2 regions of the Psychrosphaera sp. 1_MG-2023 genome follow, and region 2 is predicted to be linked to the other one. Evidence: predicted binding sites of a transcription regulator. Region 2 holds the regulator's gene; the other holds the start of a gene.

Region 1 (10,152 bases), on a different contig from region 2:
ATAAACTCTTTGCAGTCAATTTGTAACGTTTACGTCTGAGGCGCAGCGTAAAGACAGGGGCTTAAAATTTAATTTCTATCTCAATATCAGTAGTGGGTTTGGAACAACAAGTGAGGATTTCGCCTTTGCGAACAAAAGCCAGTGGTTCGTTAATGTACTCAACTGTACCACTTTTTAGTTTACATCGACATGCACCACAAAACCCTTCACGGCAATGGTAAAGCACGTCCAATTTTTGATTTAGGAGTGAGGTGAGTAGGGTTTTGTCGCCAGATTGAAATTCAAACTCTGTTTCAACTTCTTGTTGGCTCAAAACCCGTATTTTAGACATGAATCGTTAAAGTAGGGAACTGACTAAAATTACAGTTCAAAACCGTCAAATTCAGACGCATCAACTTCTGAGTCAATTTGACCAACAAGATAAGAACTGATCTCAGCTTCTTGTGGTGCAACTTGAACGTTGTCAGATTCTAAATATTTGTTCATCCATGGTAGCGGATTACTTTTAACGTCATACATCGCTGGAATACCAATCGCAGATAAGCGGTGATTAGCGATATATTCAACATATTGACACAATATTTCTTCATTTAAGCCAATCATAGAGCCATCTTTAAATAGGTATTTAGCCCATTCTTTTTCTTGCTCAACTGCATTGGCAAAAATTTCTTTTGCTTCTTGGAAACACTCCATGCTGATCTCTTGCATTTCTGGATCATCCTGACCATCAGCCCACAAATTAATAATGTGTTGAGTTGAGGTTAAATGCAGGTTTTCATCACGGGCAATAAGACGGATGATCTTAGAGTTACCTTCCATTAATTCGCGCTCAGCAAAAGCAAACGTACAAGCAAAGCTGACGTAAAAGCGAATCGCTTCTAATGCATTAATTGAGTTTACGGCAAGATACAATTTTTTCTTTAAAACACGAAGGTTAACTACGTAGCGTTCACCGTCGATGACATGTTCACCTTCACCGAGAGTTTGAAATATCTGAGTATAGAAAATTAGATCATCGTAATATTTAGAAATGTCTGCTGCGCGCTTCAGGATCTCTTCGTTCTTGACTATGTCGTCAAAAACTTCGCTCGGGTCACTAAATAAATTTCTCACGATATGAGTGTACGAGCGGGAGTGAATGGTTTCACTGAACGACCAAGTTTCGATCCATGTTTCCAATTCAGGAAGTGATGTGATTGGCAACAGAGCGATGTTCGGGCTACGGCCTTGAATAGAATCTAATAACGTTTGATATTTTAAATTTGAAATGAAAATGTGCTTTTCACTATCCGTCATGCTTTGGAAGTCAGCTCGGTCGCGACTTACATCGATCTCTTCTGGTCGCCAGAAAAAGGACAGTTGCTTTTCAATTAGTTTCTCGAAAATAGCGTGACGTTGTTGGTCGTAACGAGCAACGTTAACGGCTTCGCCAAAAAACATAGGTTCTTTAAGCGGGTTAACTTCATTTTGATTAAACGTGGTATATCGCATTTTATTAAACTCTGTAATCTAATTTGGAATTGCCCAAACATAGGTTTGGGCATAATAATATGACTAAATTTTACAAGCGCCGCCTTCACAGTCTTCATCGTCTTCGATAACAACTGTGGTTGGTGCGGTGACCTTTTTACCAGACTTACTGTCGGTAGAGGTGCCGGCTTGATCCCGCGTATTATGGTAATACAAAGTCTTTAAGCCATATTTATAAGCTGTTAATAAATCTTTTAACAACTGCTGCATTGGTACTTTGTGATCATTAAAGTCTGTAGGATCGTAATTTGTATTGGCAGAAATTGTCTGGTCGACAAATTTTTGCATGATCCCACATAATTGCAGATAACCTTCGTTACTTGAAATATTCCACAACAATTCGTATTGATCTTTTAATCGTCCAATTTCAGGAACAACCTGCTTTAACACGCCGTCTTTACTTGCTTTAACTGATATCAAACCACGAGGAGGTTCAATGCCGTTCGTCGCATTAGAAATTTGTGACGATGTTTCTGACGGCATAAGTGCCGACAATGTTGAATTACGTAAGCCGTGCTCAACAATATCTTTTCTTAGGGTTTCCCAATCTAAATGCAAAGGCTCCTGACAGAATCCGTCAACCGCCTTTTTATAGGTATCGATTGGTAAAATACCTTGAGAATATGTCGTTTCGTTAAACTTCGGACAGGCACCTTGTTCTTTAGCCAACGTATTAGAGGCTTTTAACAAATAAAACTGAATTGCTTCAAAAGTTCTGTGGATCAGGTTGTTTCCAGACCCGTCCGAGTATTTTGCGCCATTTTTTGCAAGATAATATGCAAAGTTAATAACACCAACACCCAATGTACGACGACCCATAGTGGCATTAAATGCGGCTGGAACTGGGTAGTCTTGATAATCTAATAAACTGTCTAATGCACGAACAGCTAATTCAGCCAACTCATCCAATTCGTCTAATGATTCAATTGCGCCTAAGTTAAATGCCGACAATGTACAGAGGGCAATTTCACCTTCTTCGTCATTTACATGCTGGAGTGGTTTAGTCGGAAGGGCAATTTCAAGACACAAGTTACTTTGACGAACCGGCGCGTATTTAGGATTAAACGGACTATGAGTATTGCAATGGTCAACGTTTTGTAAATAGATACGACCTGTACTAGCACGTTCGTTTAAGAACAAGCTAAACAACTCAATGGCTTTAATGCGTTTTTTGCGAATGGAATCGTCTTGTTCGTATTGAACATATAAACGTTCGAATTCATCTTGGTCTTGGAAGAAGGAGTCGTACAAACCAGGAACATCTGACGGGCTAAATAAAGTAATAAAACCGTCTTGGATTAATCGTTGATACATCAAGCGGTTAAATTGCACGCCGTAATCTAAATGTCTTACTCGGTTTTCTTCAACACCACGGTTATTTTTAAGTACAAGGAGTGTTTCAACTTCTAAATGCCATAGCGGGTAGAATAGGGTAGCTGCACCACCACGAACACCACCTTGTGAACAACTTTTTACGGCTGTTTGAAAGTGTTTATAAAATGGAATACAACCTGTATGGAATGCTTCACCATTTCTAATCGGGCTACCTAAAGCGCGAATACGACCGGCATTGATACCGATACCTGCACGTTGCGAAACATATTTAACAATGGCAGATGTTGTTGCATTAATTGAATCTAGGTTATCACCCGCTTCAATTAACACACACGAACTAAACTGGCGGGTTGGCGTACGAACACCAGACATTATTGGTGTTGGTAACGAAATTTTAAATTGCGACGTCGCATCATAAAAACGTTTTACGTAGTCTAAGCGAGTCGCGCTGTCGTATTTAGCAAATAAACACGCGGCGACTAAAATATATAAAAACTGGGCACTTTCGTAAATTTGGCCTGTTACGCGGTTTTGTACTAAGTACTTACCTTCTAACTGTTTAACGGCTGCGTAACTAAAATCTAGGTCACGGTCATGGACAAGAAACTTATCCATAGCGTCAAATTCGGCTTCTGTATAATCAGCTAATAAATGTTCGTCATAACGGCCATTAGCAACTAAATGTTTAACATGATCAAACAAACGTGGTGGTTCAAATTGGCCATACGCTTTTTTACGTAAATGGAAGACCGCTAAACGTGCAGACATATATTGATAGTCTGGAGTGTCTTCTGCAATAAGATCCGCTGACGCTTTTATGATGGTTTCATGGATATCTTCTGTTTTTATGCCATCGTAAAATTGGATGTGAGAACGAATTTCTACTTCAGATACCGAAACGTTGTCTAAACCTTTTGCTGCCCAGGTAATCACTCTATGGATTTTATCTAGGTCTAAAGGTTCTTTTACACCGTCACGTTTGGTTACAGAAAGGGTGCTGTTCATTGGGCCAGTTTGTCCTTTGTTTTTATATATTATTATTTTGTGTATCGCATTTAGATGCAATTTTAAATCAGACTGGATAATAATTAGCTAATTTGGCTAAAAACACATCATATAGTGTCTGTTTAAATTCGATAGCACAAGATAGAGTGTAGAGGAGATGATTGCAAGTTTAAAATATTCATCTATATGACTACAAAATAACCAACCATGGGTCCTTGTAAGTGTCTCCTTACAGTATGAGCAACAGGTGTAAACATAACTAAAAATATCCATAATTGAACGTGATTTTTAACTATTTTTTTATATGAATTTTATCTGAAAAATCCATTTAAATTACCAAATTATTACTTCACTTTTTGTAAATTTTATGATGCCAGCGTCACCGTTGGGTTTGTCGCCATTTAAACCAATTTTTTAAAATGCAGCACATAATTAACATCAAGTTTTGGCGTTAAACTGGCTGAGCTATAGATTGGGTTGTAATTAATGCCAATGCTATGTTTTACATTAAGATCAAAATTAGAGGCGCAACGGATGATTTGAGACGGTTTCATAAACTTGTCGTAATCATGCGTTCCATTTGGCACTATCTTTAATAGCTTTTCTGCTGCAACTATCGCTAGAGCGTAGGATTTGTATGTTTTATTTAACGTTGAAAAGAAAACAGAACCACCAGGTTTACAGGCCATCGCCGCGGCTTCAATAATAGCTGCCGGATCTGGTACGTGTTCCAACATTTCCATACACGTGACAACGTCAAACTGTTGCTTATTATCAGCGCAATATTGTTCTGCTTGCACTTGCTCGTATCGGACATTAGTTACCTTAGTTTCTAAGGCGTGTAGTTGAGCCACTTGTAATGAATCGCTCGCCATATCGATCCCCACGACGTCGCCGGCCAGTTTTGCCATACTTTCGGTCAAAATACCGCCGCCGCAACCAATATCAAGGATAGACTTATTCGCTAAACCGCTTGTTTGTTCCTGTATATAGGCAAGCCGCGCAGGGTTAATAATGTGCAGAGGTTTGAAATCACCTTCTAGGTCCCACCATGTACTTGCGATTGAGTTAAACTTTTCAATTTCATGTTGATCAACATTTGTGGTGTTTTCTAACGACATGTAAGTTCCTTTAAGATAATTAACGCAGAGTAGGGTACTCGATATTGTGTTGAAAAAGAATTCTAGATTTCAACAATCGATTAAATAAACAGCAAATAACGCATCAAAATGGCCTCAAGGCGATTTTAACGACAACAACACTAGCCCCCCACTATTTATAACGTAATTTTCACTAGCACGAATACACGAATGTGTTACAATCCCGCGTTAATTAAAAACAATAAAAACTTCTATTTAAATAGTTGCAGGGAAATTTTCGTTTATGACTGAACTCGCCAAAAACATTAGCCCCATTAATATCGAAGAAGAGCTAAAGACAAGTTACCTTGATTACGCGATGAGTGTAATCGTAGGACGTGCTTTACCCGATGTTCGTGATGGTTTAAAACCGGTTCACCGCCGTGTTTTATTTGCGATGAATGAACTTAAAAATGACTGGAATAAACCATATAAGAAGTCTGCCCGTGTCGTGGGCGACGTAATTGGTAAATATCACCCACATGGTGACTCAGCTGTTTACGATACCATTGTTCGTATGGCGCAACCATTTTCTTTACGTTATACATTAGTAGACGGCCAAGGTAACTTTGGTTCTGTTGACGGCGACTCCGCAGCCGCAATGCGTTACACCGAAGTGAGAATGGACAAGCTTGCCCATGAACTCCTCGCTGACTTAGAAAAAGAAACAGTCGATTTTGTTCCTAACTACGATGGGACTGAATTTATTCCCGCTGTTTTACCGACAAAAGTACCAAATCTCCTCATTAATGGTTCTTCTGGTATCGCTGTAGGTATGGCAACCAATATACCGCCACATTCTCTACGTGAAGTTGTTAGTGCGGTTTTAGCCTTATCTTTTAATCCTGATATGGAACTTCCTGAGTTGATGGAACATATTCCGGGTCCTGATTTTCCAACGGGCGCGATTATCAATGGCCGTAAAGGGATTGAAGAAGCGTACCGTACTGGTCGTGGTAAGGTTTATATCCGAGCAAATACAGAAATTGAAACGGATGAAAAAACGGGTAAAGATACGATTATCGTTACCGAAATCCCTTATCAAGTTAACAAAGCTAAGCTGATTGAAAAAATTGCAGAGCTGGTAAAAGATAAAAAGGTTGAAGGAATAACGGCACTGCGCGATGAGTCTGATAAAGACGGGATGCGTATTGTTATTGAATTGAAACGTGGTGAACCAACTGAGGTGATTTTAAATCACTTGTTTGCATTGACTCAAATGCAAACCGTATTTGGTATCAATATGGTTGCACTGGATCACGGACAGCCAAAAATATTCAAACTTAAAGAAATGCTTGAAGCATTTTTATCTCACCGCCGCGAAGTTGTTACGCGTCGTACGGTATTTGATTTACGTAAAGCACGTGACCGTGCCCATATATTAGAAGCTCTTGCAATAGCATTGGCAAATATTGACGAAATCATCGAGACAATTAAAACCTCTCCAACGCCAGCTGAAGCAAAAATAAAGCTTACTGCTAAAGGGTGGCCGCTAGGTGGTGTTGCTGCCATGTTAGAACGTGCAGGCGATGACGCTGCTCGCCCTGAATGGCTAGAAGATGAATACGGTATTCGCGATGGTTTATACCATATGACTGAGCAACAAGCTCAAGCGATATTGGAATTACGTTTACATAAATTAACTGGTCTAGAACACGAAAAGATCTTAGATGAATATCGTGAAATTTTAGGCTTAATTGCTGAATTGTTAGAGATCTTAGGTTCACCTGAGCGTTTGATGGAAGTTATTCGTGAAGAGATAGAATTAATTCGCGATACTTATGGTGATGAACGTAAAACGGAGATCCGTGAGGCGTCACACGATATCAACCTTGAAGATCTAATCAATGAAGAAGACGTTGTTGTAACGCTTTCTCATGAAGGTTATTGCAAATATCAGCCACTTACTGACTATCAGGCTCAACGCCGTGGTGGTCGTGGTAAGTCTGCGACTAAGATGAAAGATGAAGATTTCATTGAAAAACTATTAGTTGCCAATACCCATGACACAATCTTATGTTTCTCTGACCGTGGTCGTTTATATTGGTTGAAGGTATACCAATTACCATTAGCGTCACGTCAATCACGTGGGCGTCCAATTATTAACTTGTTACCTCTAGAAAGTGACGAGAAGATAACAACAATATTGCCGGTCAAAGAATTCGAACAAGATAAGTTTGTATTTATGGCAACGGCAAACGGTACCGTTAAGAAAACAGCATTGACCGAATATTCTCGTCCTCGTTCTAGCGGTATTATCGCTGTGAACTTGAATGATGGTGACAAACTCATTGGTGCGTCAATAACAAATGGCCAAAACGAAATCATGTTGTTCTCACAAAACGGTAAAGTTGTTCGTTTTGATGAAGGGCAAGTTCGTGCAATGGGACGTACTGCGACAGGTGTTCGTGGAATTAAATTGACTGAAGACGCGAAAGTGGTATCACTAATCGTGCCTAACGAAGAAGACAATATCCTAACGATCACTGAAAACGGTTTTGGTAAACGTACGCCGCAAATTGACTACCCAGCTAAGAGTCGAGCAACACAGGGTGTTGTTTCGATTAAAGTGAGTGAACGTAATGGTTTAGTGGTTGGCGCTTGTCAAGTTGCTGAAACTGACGAAATCATGATCATCTCAAATAAAGGTACATTAGTAAGAACACGGGTTCACGAAGTATCTGTTGTTGGACGTAACACTCAAGGTGTTCGTTTGATAAGAACAATTGAAGGTGAATTGGTTGTCGGTCTGGCTAAAGTCGAAGAGATTGAAGAAGATGAAACGCTTGAAGGCGAGTTTATCGACGGCGAAGTTGTCGAGGGTCAGGATGTTATTGAAGGCGAAAGCGCTGAAGTAACAAATGACATACAAGTTGAATCAAGTGAAGATGACGAAGCGCCTGAATAGGGCGAATAAGTCGCAGTCTTTAACTGTAAATATAGAATAAAAAAAGGTCCTAATGGACCTTTTTTTTATGCCTGTATCCCTGTTAATTAGAATACATTACCATTTCATCTCGCCCATATGCACTTTAGCGCCAATCGCTAAAGCAAGGTTTAACTCGGCATCTGGATATCTTGTGGTCATTATGTCTATTAATGCCTGTGCGTTTTTACTCTTGCGCTTAGCATCAATAAAGTCAGTTAAGTAAGTTGCGGTATAGTCAATTAGTTGAACATTAAGTTGAGTTCCTTTTTTCATATGACCTGGCACGACAACCTTTGGTGACAATTCCTTCATTTCTTGCAGTTGATGTTGCCACGCTGCTAACGTTTCAGATGATTGTGTATCTGCGGTCCAAACATGTAAATCACCAAACACTGCGATATTACCTACTATTGCTTTAATTGATGGGATCCAAACAAAAGGGCGGTTAGCCAAAACGCCTTCTGTTCCCTTAACTTCGATTTTGTAACCGTCTACGGTAAAGCTATTTGGACTATATACGTCAGGTAGTAGTACATTTTTAGGGGCATTCACGCCCATTTTTGGACCCCAGTAGGCCAATTTGCCTCCCATTTTTTTACTAATTGCCTTGCGTACTGCGGGTGTCGTGATCACATTTACGTCAGGGAATATTTGTCGCAAGGTTTCAATACCAAAGTAAAAATCAGGATCAGCTTGGCTAATAAAAATCGTTGTTAATTTTTTACCTGAATCTAAAACGTTTGCTGCAATACGAAGTGCATCAGCTCTTGTGAAACCTGTGTCTATCAATACGGCCTCTGTTTCACCATAAACTAATGTTGAATTTACATGAAAGCTGTTTTTATCCGAGTTATATACTTTTAAACTCAGCGCACTTTTATTATCGGCGGTACTTGAAAAGCTCATTAATGTTACTGTCAATGTTGCTAATAAATAGAAACCTTTGAGTAGATTTATTTTCATTTTATTTCCTATTTTTTGGGTTTTGTTTAACTGTATTTTGAAAGTTGGGCAATAATAGAGAATTGATTTGCAATGATATATGTACAATAATGTTCAACATTGTTTCTTAAATCGAACATATGTGGGTTGGTCTGTTAGAAATCGGGGTTTAGTATGGATCGGGTTAAAGCGGCACAAGTATTTATTGATGTAGCCCGCACAGGCAGCTTTACCGCGACCTCGGAGCGTTTGGAGATGTCACGCCCAATGGTAACGCGTTACATCGAAGTGATGGAAAGTTGGCTCGAAGTTCGTTTATTACATAGGACGACTAGAAAAGTGACACTGACAACGCAAGGAGAAAAATGCCTAAATGATATTGAGCAGTGGCTGACTACAGCAGACCAATTTATCAGTGAGATAAAGTCAACTGAGCAACTTTCCGGTCGGATCCGACTCGCGTGTAGTATGTCGTTTAGTCATGCGCAGCTCATGGTTGCAATACAACAATTTATGACACGTCACCCGAAAGTCTCTATCGACATAGACCTGCAAGATACTGCAATTGATTTGGTCGATAGCAGAATTGATTTAGCAATTCGAATTGCGTCAAATCCAGATCCGTCGTTGATTGGAAAACCATTGGCGGTGTGTCATTCCGTTTTAGTGGCAAGTCAAGCTTACCTGGATTCTATGCCTGCAATCACGGCACCGGATGATTTAAGTCAACATCGTTGCCTTAGCTATACCAATTTTGAAAAACACATTTGGCACCTTTGGAATGAAAACGAACATAAAGCCATTAGCGTTAATTGTCAGTTAACGGCTAATGAAGCAACCACGTTATTAAAAGCAGCTCAATGTGGCGCCGGAATTAGCATGCAACCAACTTATATGGCAAATGCCGCTATTGAAAATGGCAGTTTGGTTCGTGTACTGCCTAATTGGAATACGAATGATATGAATATTTACGCTTTGTATTCTTCTCGAAAGTTTTTGTCACCGACAGTGCGTGCACTAATCGATTTTCTAGCTGAATATTTTAAGCAACATCCTTGGGATTAGTGTCGGCCATTTTCTTATGATTATGCTAGGTCCTCGTCAGGTGGGTCGCCACTATCCACATTTTTTTAACATGTTTTAAATATGGGAGGTGGAATAGGAAAAATTGTTATAAGTGGAAATAACGCTAAAAATAGAAACGCGCCTCTAGGCATTTTCTTACCCCAAAGAACCATTTTATACATCACCATAGCTCCCATAAAAAATAGT
Region 2 (10,152 bases):
TGTTAACGAATTCAAATTTCTATCAAGCAGTTCTGAACTGCCGACGTTTAATTCTACTAATCGACGCAAGTGGCTCACGCTCTGTAAATCGATTTTATCGCAGTGAATTCCTAAATGTTCTTTTTCAACATGGGTAATATGACCCGTCAATTCGACTTCAACATCGGATTCGTTAAGGCAAAACTTTAATAGACACGTTTCTTTAACAAGATTTTCAATCCCTTTTATTTGTGCAATTAATGCACCTTTTAATGATATATCAACGAGTGTCGTTGGGTAATCGATATTATTAACTGTCAGGGTTGCTGGGGCCGAAAATACAATACGAGTAAATCGCCGTTTGTCTTCCATTTTACTTACCACTCATATAGAAAGATTATTTACTTATCATGGAACTTATTGAAGAAAAATCAAGCTTAATTAGCGGTGAATGTTTTCACCGCTAATTAAAGTCAGACCAAATAGGCTTATTATTTCAAACGTTTGTACTTGATACGATGTGGTTCTGCGGCCGCAGCACCGTAGGTTTTTTTCAACCAAACTTCATAATCTGAATAGTTACCTTCGAAAAATTCAATCTTACCTTCATCACGGTAATCCAAAATATGAGTCGCAATCCGGTCTAGGAACCAGCGGTCATGCGAGATGACCATTGCGCTACCAGGGAACTCCAGTAGGGCATTCTCAAGTGCACGTAACGTTTCAACGTCTAGGTCATTGGTTGGTTCGTCGAGCAGTAAAACGTTGCCGCCTGCTTTTAGCAGCTTAGCCAAATGCACTCGATTTCGTTCACCACCTGATAAATCACCAATGCGCTTTTGTTGATCTGAGCCCTTGAAATTAAATCGACTTACATAAGCGCGCGATGGCACTTCAAAGTTGCCAACTTGAATAATATCACTGCCTTCAGATATTTCTTCATAAACAGAATTGCCGTCGTTCATTGAATCTCTAAACTGATCAACGGATGAAAGTGATACTGAGTCACCGACAACTATTTCGCCAGAATCCGGCGTATCTGCGCCACTAATTAATTTAAATAGTGTTGATTTACCTGCGCCATTTGGGCCTATAATTCCCACTATGCCGCCTTTAGGAACAGAAAACGACAGGTTGTCAATTAAGACTCTGTCGCCAAAACCTTTGTTGACGTTGCTGACTTCAATTACTTTATCACCGAGTCTTGGCCCTGGTGGAATATATAACTCATTGGTTTCATTTCGTTTTTGGTAATCGTTACTTTGAAGCTCTTCAAATCGAGCCATACGGGCTTTAGATTTTGCATGACGACCTTTTGGATTGGTTCGTACCCATTCTAATTCAGATTGAATCGACTTCTGACGTGAGTTTTCACTACGTTCTTCTTGTGCTAAACGTACTTCTTTTTGTTCCAACCAGCTAGAGTAATTGCCTTCCCATGGAATACCCGCGCCACGGTCTAGCTCTAAGATCCAACCTGCGACGTTGTCTAAGAAATATCTATCGTGGGTTATAGCAACGACAGTTCCTTCGTATTCATGTAAAAATCGTTCTAACCAAGCAACCGACTCTGCATCTAAATGGTTGGTCGGTTCGTCGAGTAATAACATGTCAGGTTTGTCTAATAGCAATCGACAAATTGCCACCCGGCGACGCTCGCCACCAGATAGGTGTTCTATTTTTGCATCCCATTCTGGTAAACGAAGCGCGTCAGCGGCGACTTCTAGTTGGTTATCTAAATTGTGGCCATCTTTTGCTTGGATAATACTTTCTAGCTCGCCTTGCTCTTTAGCTAAAGCGTCAAAGTCGGCGTCTTCTAGAGCATATTCAGCGTAGACTTCATCAAGTCTTGAAAGTGCATTTTTAACATCACTAACGGCTTCCTCAACAATTTCTCGAACTGTTTTAGACAAATCCATTTGTGGTTCTTGCGGTAAATAGCCAATTTTAATCCCGGCCATTGGTCTTGCTTCACCTTCGATCTCGGTGTCTAAACCAGCCATAATTCGAAGTAACGTAGACTTACCTGAACCATTTAGTCCAAGCACGCCAATTTTTGCACCAGGAAAAAAGCTAAGTGATATATCCTTGAGGATCGTGCGTTTTGGTGGAACAACTTTACTCACACGATTCATTGAAAAAATAAATTTATCTGGCAATGCCATAGGAAACCTTTTTAATGTTTAGAACTGATGCCGCTATTTTAAGTGACATACACCACGATAGGCAAACAGCAATTCAATTTATATCTAACTTCTGTTTTATTGTTTTAATCGCAATATTCTCGCTTGCTCATACAAATGTTCAATTGAATTTTTGTTGCTCTAACAATTTGATTAAAAATACTTTTAGGAAAAGTAGCAAATAGACTGTGCTACAAATCGCTTTGATTTTCCATTAATTAGATTTAAGTGAAATACCAAAGTCGTTTTTTACCTATTAGTTAACGCCCTCAGTAACAGGTGTTGAAACTGTTAATGTTGTGACAATGGCACCATAGGTACGAATTACAAATGCTACTAAACATTGACTACACTTAACGAAACGCCAAAAACCAATTTGGTGTGAATGTAACTAAGTCGACATTGGGTTGATTTAATTAACTAACTTATAAATATTTCTAATGCTAAATTTCACTAACTAACGCAGATTTGATATAGGATTTTACATAATAAACGCGTATTATACGGCCTTCTTTTTTTAATAATTTAGTCAGAGTGCCGAGGTGCAAATATGTTAACGCGTGATATGAACATCGCTGATTTCGATCCAGAACTATGGGCGTCAATTCAACAAGAAACAATTCGTCAAGAAGAACACATTGAGTTAATTGCGTCTGAAAACTACGCAAGTCCACGAGTTATGGAAGCTCAAGGCACTCAGTTAACCAATAAATATGCTGAAGGTTATCCGCAAAAACGCTACTACGGTGGTTGTGAGTATGTTGATATCTCTGAGCAATTAGCAATTGACCGTGCAAACGAACTATTCGGTTCAGATTATGCAAACGTTCAGCCACACTCTGGATCACAAGCAAACTCTGCGGTATTCCAAGCTTTAGTTAAACCAGGTGATACTGTACTTGGTATGAGCTTAGCGCACGGCGGTCACTTAACTCACGGTTCTAGCGTTAGTTTTTCTGGTAAAATCTACAATGCTATCCAGTACGGACTAAATGAAGAAACTGGTTTGCTTGACTATGAGCAAATGGAATCTTTGGCACGTGAACATAAACCTGCGATGATCATTGCTGGCTTCTCTGCATACTCTGGTATTGTTGATTGGGCTCGTTTCCGCAAAATTGCGGATGAAATTGGTGCTTACTTGTTTGTTGACATGGCGCACGTTGCTGGTCTAATTGCAGCTGGCGTATATCCAAACCCTGTTCCACATGCTCATGTTGTTACTACTACGACACACAAAACTCTAGCGGGTCCTCGTGGCGGTTTAATTATTTCTGGCTGCGGTGACGCAGACGTTTATAAAAAACTAAACAGTGCGGTATTCCCAGGTGGTCAAGGTGGTCCTTTATGTCACGTAATCGCTGCTAAAGCGGTCGCATTTAAAGAAGCATTACAACCTGAGTTTAAAGTTTACCAACAACAAGTTGTTAAAAACGCTCAGAAAATGTGTGAAGTCATGCAAGAACGCGGATACAAAATTGTATCAAATGGCACTCAAAATCACCTATTCTTAGTTGATCTAATCGACAAAGACATTACAGGTAAAGATGCAGACGCTGCGTTAGGAAAAGCATTTATCACAGTAAACAAAAACTCTGTGCCAAATGACCCACGTTCACCGTTTGTGACTTCTGGTTTGCGTTTAGGTACACCTGCGGTAACGCGTCGTGGTATGCAAGAAGCTGAAATGGTTGAATTAACTAACTTAATTTGTGACGTATTAGACAACATTGAAGATGATGCTAATATTGAAAACGTTAAGCAACAAATCAAAGCACTTTGTGCACGTTTCCCTGTTTATGCTTAAACTGTAAAATCTTGTTCTCGCTAGCATTAGCAGAATTATGATAAGATCGAAAGCCGCGTTTATCGCGGCTTTTTTAGTTAACTAGTTTACGGACATTTTTTATGCACTGCCCATTCTGCTCAGCAACTGAAACGAAGGTAATAGATTCACGACTTGTCGGTGGCGGCTCTCAAGTTAGGCGTCGGCGTGAGTGTAATCAATGTAACGAACGTTTTACATCCTTTGAAGGTGCCGAACTTGTTATGCCAAAAGTGGTAAAACGAGACGGTAAACGTGAACCATTTAATGAAGACAAAATGTCTGCCGGTATTTTGCGGGCGCTAGAAAAGCGACCTGTGAGTACTGAACAAATTGACCAACTTATATTGGCAATCAAAAAAGAAATTAGAATGACGGGTGAACGTGAAGTTAGTTCAGAGTTTATTGGTAATCTTATAATGGATGGACTAGTACAATACGATAAAGTGGCCTATGTTCGTTTTGCCTCTGTATATCGCTCTTTTGAAGACATTAAAGAATTTGGTGAAGAAATTGCCAAAATTGGTCAACAAGCTGATAAGAAAAAAGAAATCACCACCAGACAATCCAAGTTGTTTGAATAAGAATTTGATCTATGTTGTTTACAGAATCTGATCATCAATATATGACACTCGCCATTGAATTAGCGGCTAGAGGTCGATTTACAACGACACCTAATCCTAATGTTGGTTGTGTTATTGTCAAAAACAACACAATTTTAGGCCAGGGGTGGCATAAAAAAGCCGGCACCGGCCATGCAGAAGTAAATGCTTTAGTTGATCTTGATATTGAACAAAGTTCAGGCGCAACGGCCTATGTAACATTGGAGCCTTGTAGTCATTTTGGGCGAACACCACCATGTGCCAGAAAATTAATCGAAGCTGGTATTAAAACCGTAGTAATAGCTATGTTAGATCCCAACCCCTTAGTGGCAGGAAAAGGGGTTGCACTGCTTGAACAAGCAGGGATTAAAGTCAAAACCGGCTTATTAGAGTCTCAAGCTCGTCAGCTTAATTTAGGTTTTTTATCCCGAATGGAAAAAAACAGGCCGTTTATCAGCGTTAAATTAGCCTCGTCATTAGACGGTAAAACGGCATTGAAAAATGGCGAAAGTAAGTGGATTACGGGGCCTAAAGCCCGCAGTGACGTTCAAACGTTTCGAGCGCAGAGTTGCGCCATACTCAGTTCTGCCGTTTCCGTTATCCGTGATAACGCCAAGTTGAACGTACGTAGTGAACAATTGAACTTTGATTACCCACTAGATCAATACGACGGTGAAATTAGACAGCCGATTAAGATCATATTAGATGGCAAAAATCGGATTACTGCAAAATCAATTGCTCAATTAGCGTTATTTGACGGCAAAACAGACGTGATTATTGTTAGACCATCGAAATCCAATGACTTTTCCAACGTCGATTATGTTACTGAGTTAGTCATAAGTTACGACGATGTTGACGGGTTTCATTTATCTGAGCTTGTCTCTTGGTGTGGCGCGAACGAAATAAATAATTTGTGGATAGAAGCAGGCGGCAGATTGTCAGCAAGTTTCATCGAACAAGATTTATTTGATCAATTAGTTGTTTATATTGCCCCAAAAATAATGGGCGCGGGCGCACAAGAATTATTACCCATTGGTCCATTTGAGTCGATGGTGGATGTTAAAGAACTACAGGTGCAGTCAACAATGACCGTTGGCTCGGATCTAAAAGTCATATTGTCTAATACAATTTAAGGTAGGGCACGTGTTTACCGGAATTATTGAAGCTACAGGAAAAATAAAGTCTTTGTCTAAACTGGGAGGAGATCTAAAAGTCACCATCGAAAGTTCTGATTTGGATATGTCTGACGTAAAATTAGGTGACAGTATTGCTACCAATGGCGTTTGTTTAACGGTTGTTGAGAAATTATCAAATGGTTTTGTTGCCGACGTTTCAAATGAAACGATCACCAACAGCGGTTTTAGACATTACCAAATAGGGCAAGCAGTTAATTTAGAAAAAGCCATGCTGGCAACATCTCGTTTTGGCGGTCATATAGTTAGTGGGCATGTCGATGGTATTGCTACGATCGCTGCGATAATTGACAATGGACGAGCCAAAGACATTTGGATAAATGCCCCAGCAGCTTTATTAAAATATGTCATTACAAAAGGTTCGATTACAGTCGATGGCATCAGCTTGACCATAAACAACGTAGAAGCGGGTCAATTTAAATTGACAGTTGTGCCACATACGGCATCGCAAACGACACTTTCAAATGCGGTTACAGGCTCGTCTGTTAACATTGAAATTGATATCATAGCCAGATATCTAGAAAAATTGGCAAATCCGTCTTCTAATGAAGGCGTATCTATGTCACTGCTCGCGCGCAGTGGCTTTTTGAAATAAGAATTAGTGGGTCTGTAAAATGAAATTGAATACGCCAGAAGAGATAATCGAAGACATCCGCCATGGAAAAATGGTGATTTTGATGGACGATGAAGACCGCGAAAATGAAGGTGACCTTATTATGGCCGCGGATATGCTAACACCTGAGCATATTAATTTCATGGTAACGCATGCTCGTGGATTAGTTTGCTTACCGATGACAATTGAACGTGCAGAAGCACTAAATCTTACGTTAATGGTCGATAATAATAATGCCCAATTTGCCACTAACTTTACGGTTTCTATTGAAGCGGCTGAGGGAGTGACAACAGGGATAAGTGCGGCAGACCGAGCCAGAACCATTCAAGCTGCCGTTGCAAAAGATGCGGTCGCGGCCGATATCGTTCAACCAGGGCATATTTTTCCGTTAGTGGCAAAAAAAGGCGGTGTTTTAACACGTGCAGGCCACACTGAAGCAGCAGTCGATTTAGCCCGTTTAGCAGGTAGAACTGACGCAGGTGTTATTGTTGAAATACTTAATGATGATGGCTCAATGGCGCGTCGCCCAGATTTAGAAATCTTTGCTAAGAAGCACGATTTAAAAATTGGCACTATCGCCGATTTAATAGAATACAGAAATCATAACGAAACAACGGTCGAGCTTGTTGCACAATGTAAGTTACCAACTCAACATGGTGATTTTGATTTACATACATTTAAAGATACGATAGATGGACAAGTTCATTTTGCGTTAGTAAAAGGTGATTTAGCTAAACTTGAACAACCACTTGTTCGCGTGCATTTACAGAACACCTTTTCTGATTTACTTGGTTCTGACCGCTCTGTGAACCGCAGCTTTTCTATCGATGACGGGTTAAGCCGAATTGCTGAAGTCGGTGGCGTTTTTGTGCTTTTAGGGAAACAGGAACAAACGTCAGATCTGATTAATTTAGTGAAACGATTTGAAGCTGAAGACTCGGGTCAACATCAAGCGCCGGCAAAATGGCAGGGTACGTCTCGTAATGTCGGTATTGGTAGTCAAATATTGGCTCAATTAGGTGTAACTAAAATGCGTTTATTAAGCTCACCTAAAAATTATCATGCACTGTCTGGCTTCGGTTTAGAAGTAACAGAATATGTAAGTGAGTAGGGCTGAGCAAACAACTTGGCCTAACAACTATTAAAATCTTGTGGTATTATCGCGCAAAATTTTTATCATCCATTTTATTTAAAGAAAGGTTTTTGAATGAACGTCGTTGAAGGTAACTTCCGAGCCACTGGCAAAAAATTCGCAATTGTTGTTTCTCGTTTCAACCATTTTGTTGTAGACAGCTTATTGGAAGGCGCGGTTGACGCATTAGAGCGTCATGGTGAAGTCAATCAAGACGATATCACCATTGTTTATGTACCAGGTGCATATGAGTTGCCTTTGGCCGCTAAAAAGATTGCAAAATCAGGTCAGTATGAAGCGATAATCGCAATTGGCGCGGTAATTCGTGGCGGCACACCTCATTTTGATTTTGTTGCAGGCGAATGTAACAAAGGATTAGCTAATGTATCGTTAGAGTTTGATATCCCAGTTGCATTTGGTGTTATTACAACGGATACAATAGAGCAAGCAATTGAGCGTTCAGGAACCAAAGCAGGAAATAAAGGCGCTGAAGCGGCTTTAGGTGCATTGGAAATGGTTAATGTAATGGCACAGCTTTAGGTATTGACGATGAAACCAGCAGCGCGTAGAAAAGCAAGAGCATTGGCAGTACAGGCAATTTATTCCTGGCAGATGAGCCAAAATCATATCAGCGACATTGAACAACAAATGTTGTTAGATAATGATGTAAGTAAAATTGACGTGGAATTTTTTAGAGAATTACTACGCGGTGTTGCAGGACATTATAAAGAACTCGATACAGCGTTAACGCCGTATACTGAACGACCTTATGACGATGTAGATCATATTGAACGTGCAATTTTGCGTTTAACTGCATTTGAATTAAAATTTCGCATCGACGTACCGTATAAAGTTGCAATTAATGAAGGCATTGAGCTGGCGAAAAAGTTCGGCGCAGATGACAGTCATAAATTTGTGAATGGTGTGTTAGACAAAGCTGTTAAAGACTTGCGGATCCCACTGCAGTAAAAATACTTTACCTCTATAGGCAAAATATGAAAGAGTTTGAATTAATTCAAACCTATTTCGCTGGGCGTGGGCCTAAGCGCAAGGACGTGATTTTAGGTGTTGGCGACGACGCGGCTTTGACAAAAGTACCACAGGACCAATTATTGGTTGTGGCGACAGATACTATGGTTGAAAATGTACATTTTTTTCCAGACTCATCTCCTCGTTCAATTGGCCATCGCGCATTAGCAGTAAATCTAAGCGATTTTGCTGCTATGGGCGCAGAACCCGCTTGGGCATCAGTTGCTTTAACAATCCCTGAAATTAATGAAGAATGGCTGCAAGGTTTTTCCGACGGCCTATTTGAAATTGCGGATTACTATAATGTGCAGATCATTGGCGGCGATACGACCCGCGGACCGCTCTCAGTTACCATTAGTTTGAAAGGATTCGTGACGGAAGAAAAAGCGTTGAAGCGCAGTGGCGCGAAAGCAGGTGATTGGATTTGTGTTACTGGGCAATTGGGAGCTTCGGCACTTGCTGTTAAATCAAAAATTGACGGTTTTAAACTCGATAACCCTTATTTAAGAAACATTGAACAGCGATTTAATTTTCCATCTGCTCGTTTAGCGGCAGGTCAAGTTTTACGACACGCAGCAACTTCAGCAATTGATGTATCGGATGGTTTTTTACAGGACCTTCAACATATATTAACGGCGTCGAATATGAGTGCTGAATTGTATATCGATAAATTGCCGATTGATGAAAACGTTTTAGCGTCAGTTGACCGTTTAGAAGCTGAAAGATTAGCGTTGACGGGTGGAGAAGATTACGAGTTGATATTCACCGTGCCTGAAGAAAAGAAAGGTTATATCGAACAAAATGCGACGGCAATGGGAATTAAATTTACTAAAGTTGGTCAAATTAGAAAGTCAGGGCAAGGCATAAAAATGCTGAAAAATGGCGAGTGTTATACTGACGTTATAACATCGGGTTATCAACATTTTGGCAATGAGTAACACACAATGACAAAACCTGCGCAATTTAATCTATGTAATAAATGGCACTTACTGGCTACCGGTTTTGGTAGTGGTCTAGCGCCATTTGCGCCGGGAACATTTGGCACAATTGCAGCGATCCCGTTTTATTTGATGTTTGTTTATAGCCCATCTATTTGGTTTTTTATTTTTACCGCACTCGTTTGTTTGGTTGGTCCAAAAATATGTGGACAGGCCGCTGAAGATATTGGTGTCCACGATCATAAAGCGATTGTTTGGGACGAGTTTGCTGGTTTCTTTATCACGATGTGTTTTGTGCCATTTAGTTTCGTAAATGTGCTTGCGGGTTTTGTCTTGTTTCGGTTTTTTGATATTGTTAAACCTTGGCCAATATCTTATTTAGACAAATACGTGCATGGTGGTCTAGGGATCATGATTGATGATGTTGTTGCAGGTCTATTTGCTGGATTATGTTTATATTTATTGTTGCCAACTCTGGCGACATTGCCTTTGTAAATTAAAAAAGGCCAGAAGCAGAAGCTCCTAGCCTTTCATTAAAACCCTCAACATATATTAAGACGCGACAACGATTCAATAAAACGTTTTATCTGTCGCCGTCTATTAACCCACCAATCGAACCTAAAACAGAACCTTCACCTTGACGTTTGCCGCCTACCGA

Evidence for each region. The regulator NrdR, encoded in region 2, represses ribonucleotide reductase genes. The targets are predictions, from matches to a motif close to AAACACNANATNTNGTGTTT.
Region 1: nrdA (class 1a ribonucleoside-diphosphate reductase subunit alpha) is a predicted target of NrdR. The motif match lies at 3,971-3,990, and genes of this name have one in related genera.

Annotation. Positions count from the first base shown of each region.
Region 1 covers NZ_JAUORW010000001.1:347,820-357,971, reverse strand. The annotation lists gene yfaE (class I ribonucleotide reductase maintenance protein YfaE) at 62-331, opposite strand; gene nrdB (class Ia ribonucleoside-diphosphate reductase subunit beta) at 361-1,491, opposite strand; gene nrdA (class 1a ribonucleoside-diphosphate reductase subunit alpha) at 1,555-3,870, opposite strand; gene ubiG (bifunctional 2-polyprenyl-6-hydroxyphenol methylase/3-demethylubiquinol 3-O-methyltransferase UbiG) at 4,272-4,991, opposite strand; gene gyrA (DNA gyrase subunit A) at 5,254-7,917, shown strand; gene Q4575_RS01370 (MBL fold metallo-hydrolase) at 8,014-8,901, opposite strand; gene Q4575_RS01365 (LysR family transcriptional regulator) at 9,055-9,945, shown strand; gene Q4575_RS01360 (hypothetical protein) at 10,011-10,152, opposite strand, start outside.
Region 2 covers NZ_JAUORW010000003.1:9,168-19,319, reverse strand. The annotation lists gene Q4575_RS03030 (PilZ domain-containing protein) at 1-351, opposite strand, end outside; gene ettA (energy-dependent translational throttle protein EttA) at 471-2,144, opposite strand; gene glyA (serine hydroxymethyltransferase) at 2,713-3,969, shown strand; gene nrdR (transcriptional regulator NrdR) at 4,071-4,571, shown strand; gene ribD (bifunctional diaminohydroxyphosphoribosylaminopyrimidine deaminase/5-amino-6-(5-phosphoribosylamino)uracil reductase RibD) at 4,583-5,722, shown strand; gene Q4575_RS03005 (riboflavin synthase) at 5,733-6,377, shown strand; gene ribBA (bifunctional 3,4-dihydroxy-2-butanone-4-phosphate synthase/GTP cyclohydrolase II) at 6,397-7,506, shown strand; gene ribE (6,7-dimethyl-8-ribityllumazine synthase) at 7,603-8,067, shown strand; gene nusB (transcription antitermination factor NusB) at 8,077-8,496, shown strand; gene thiL (thiamine-phosphate kinase) at 8,523-9,494, shown strand; gene Q4575_RS02980 (phosphatidylglycerophosphatase A) at 9,501-9,989, shown strand; gene Q4575_RS02975 (TIGR00266 family protein) at 10,078-10,152, opposite strand, start outside.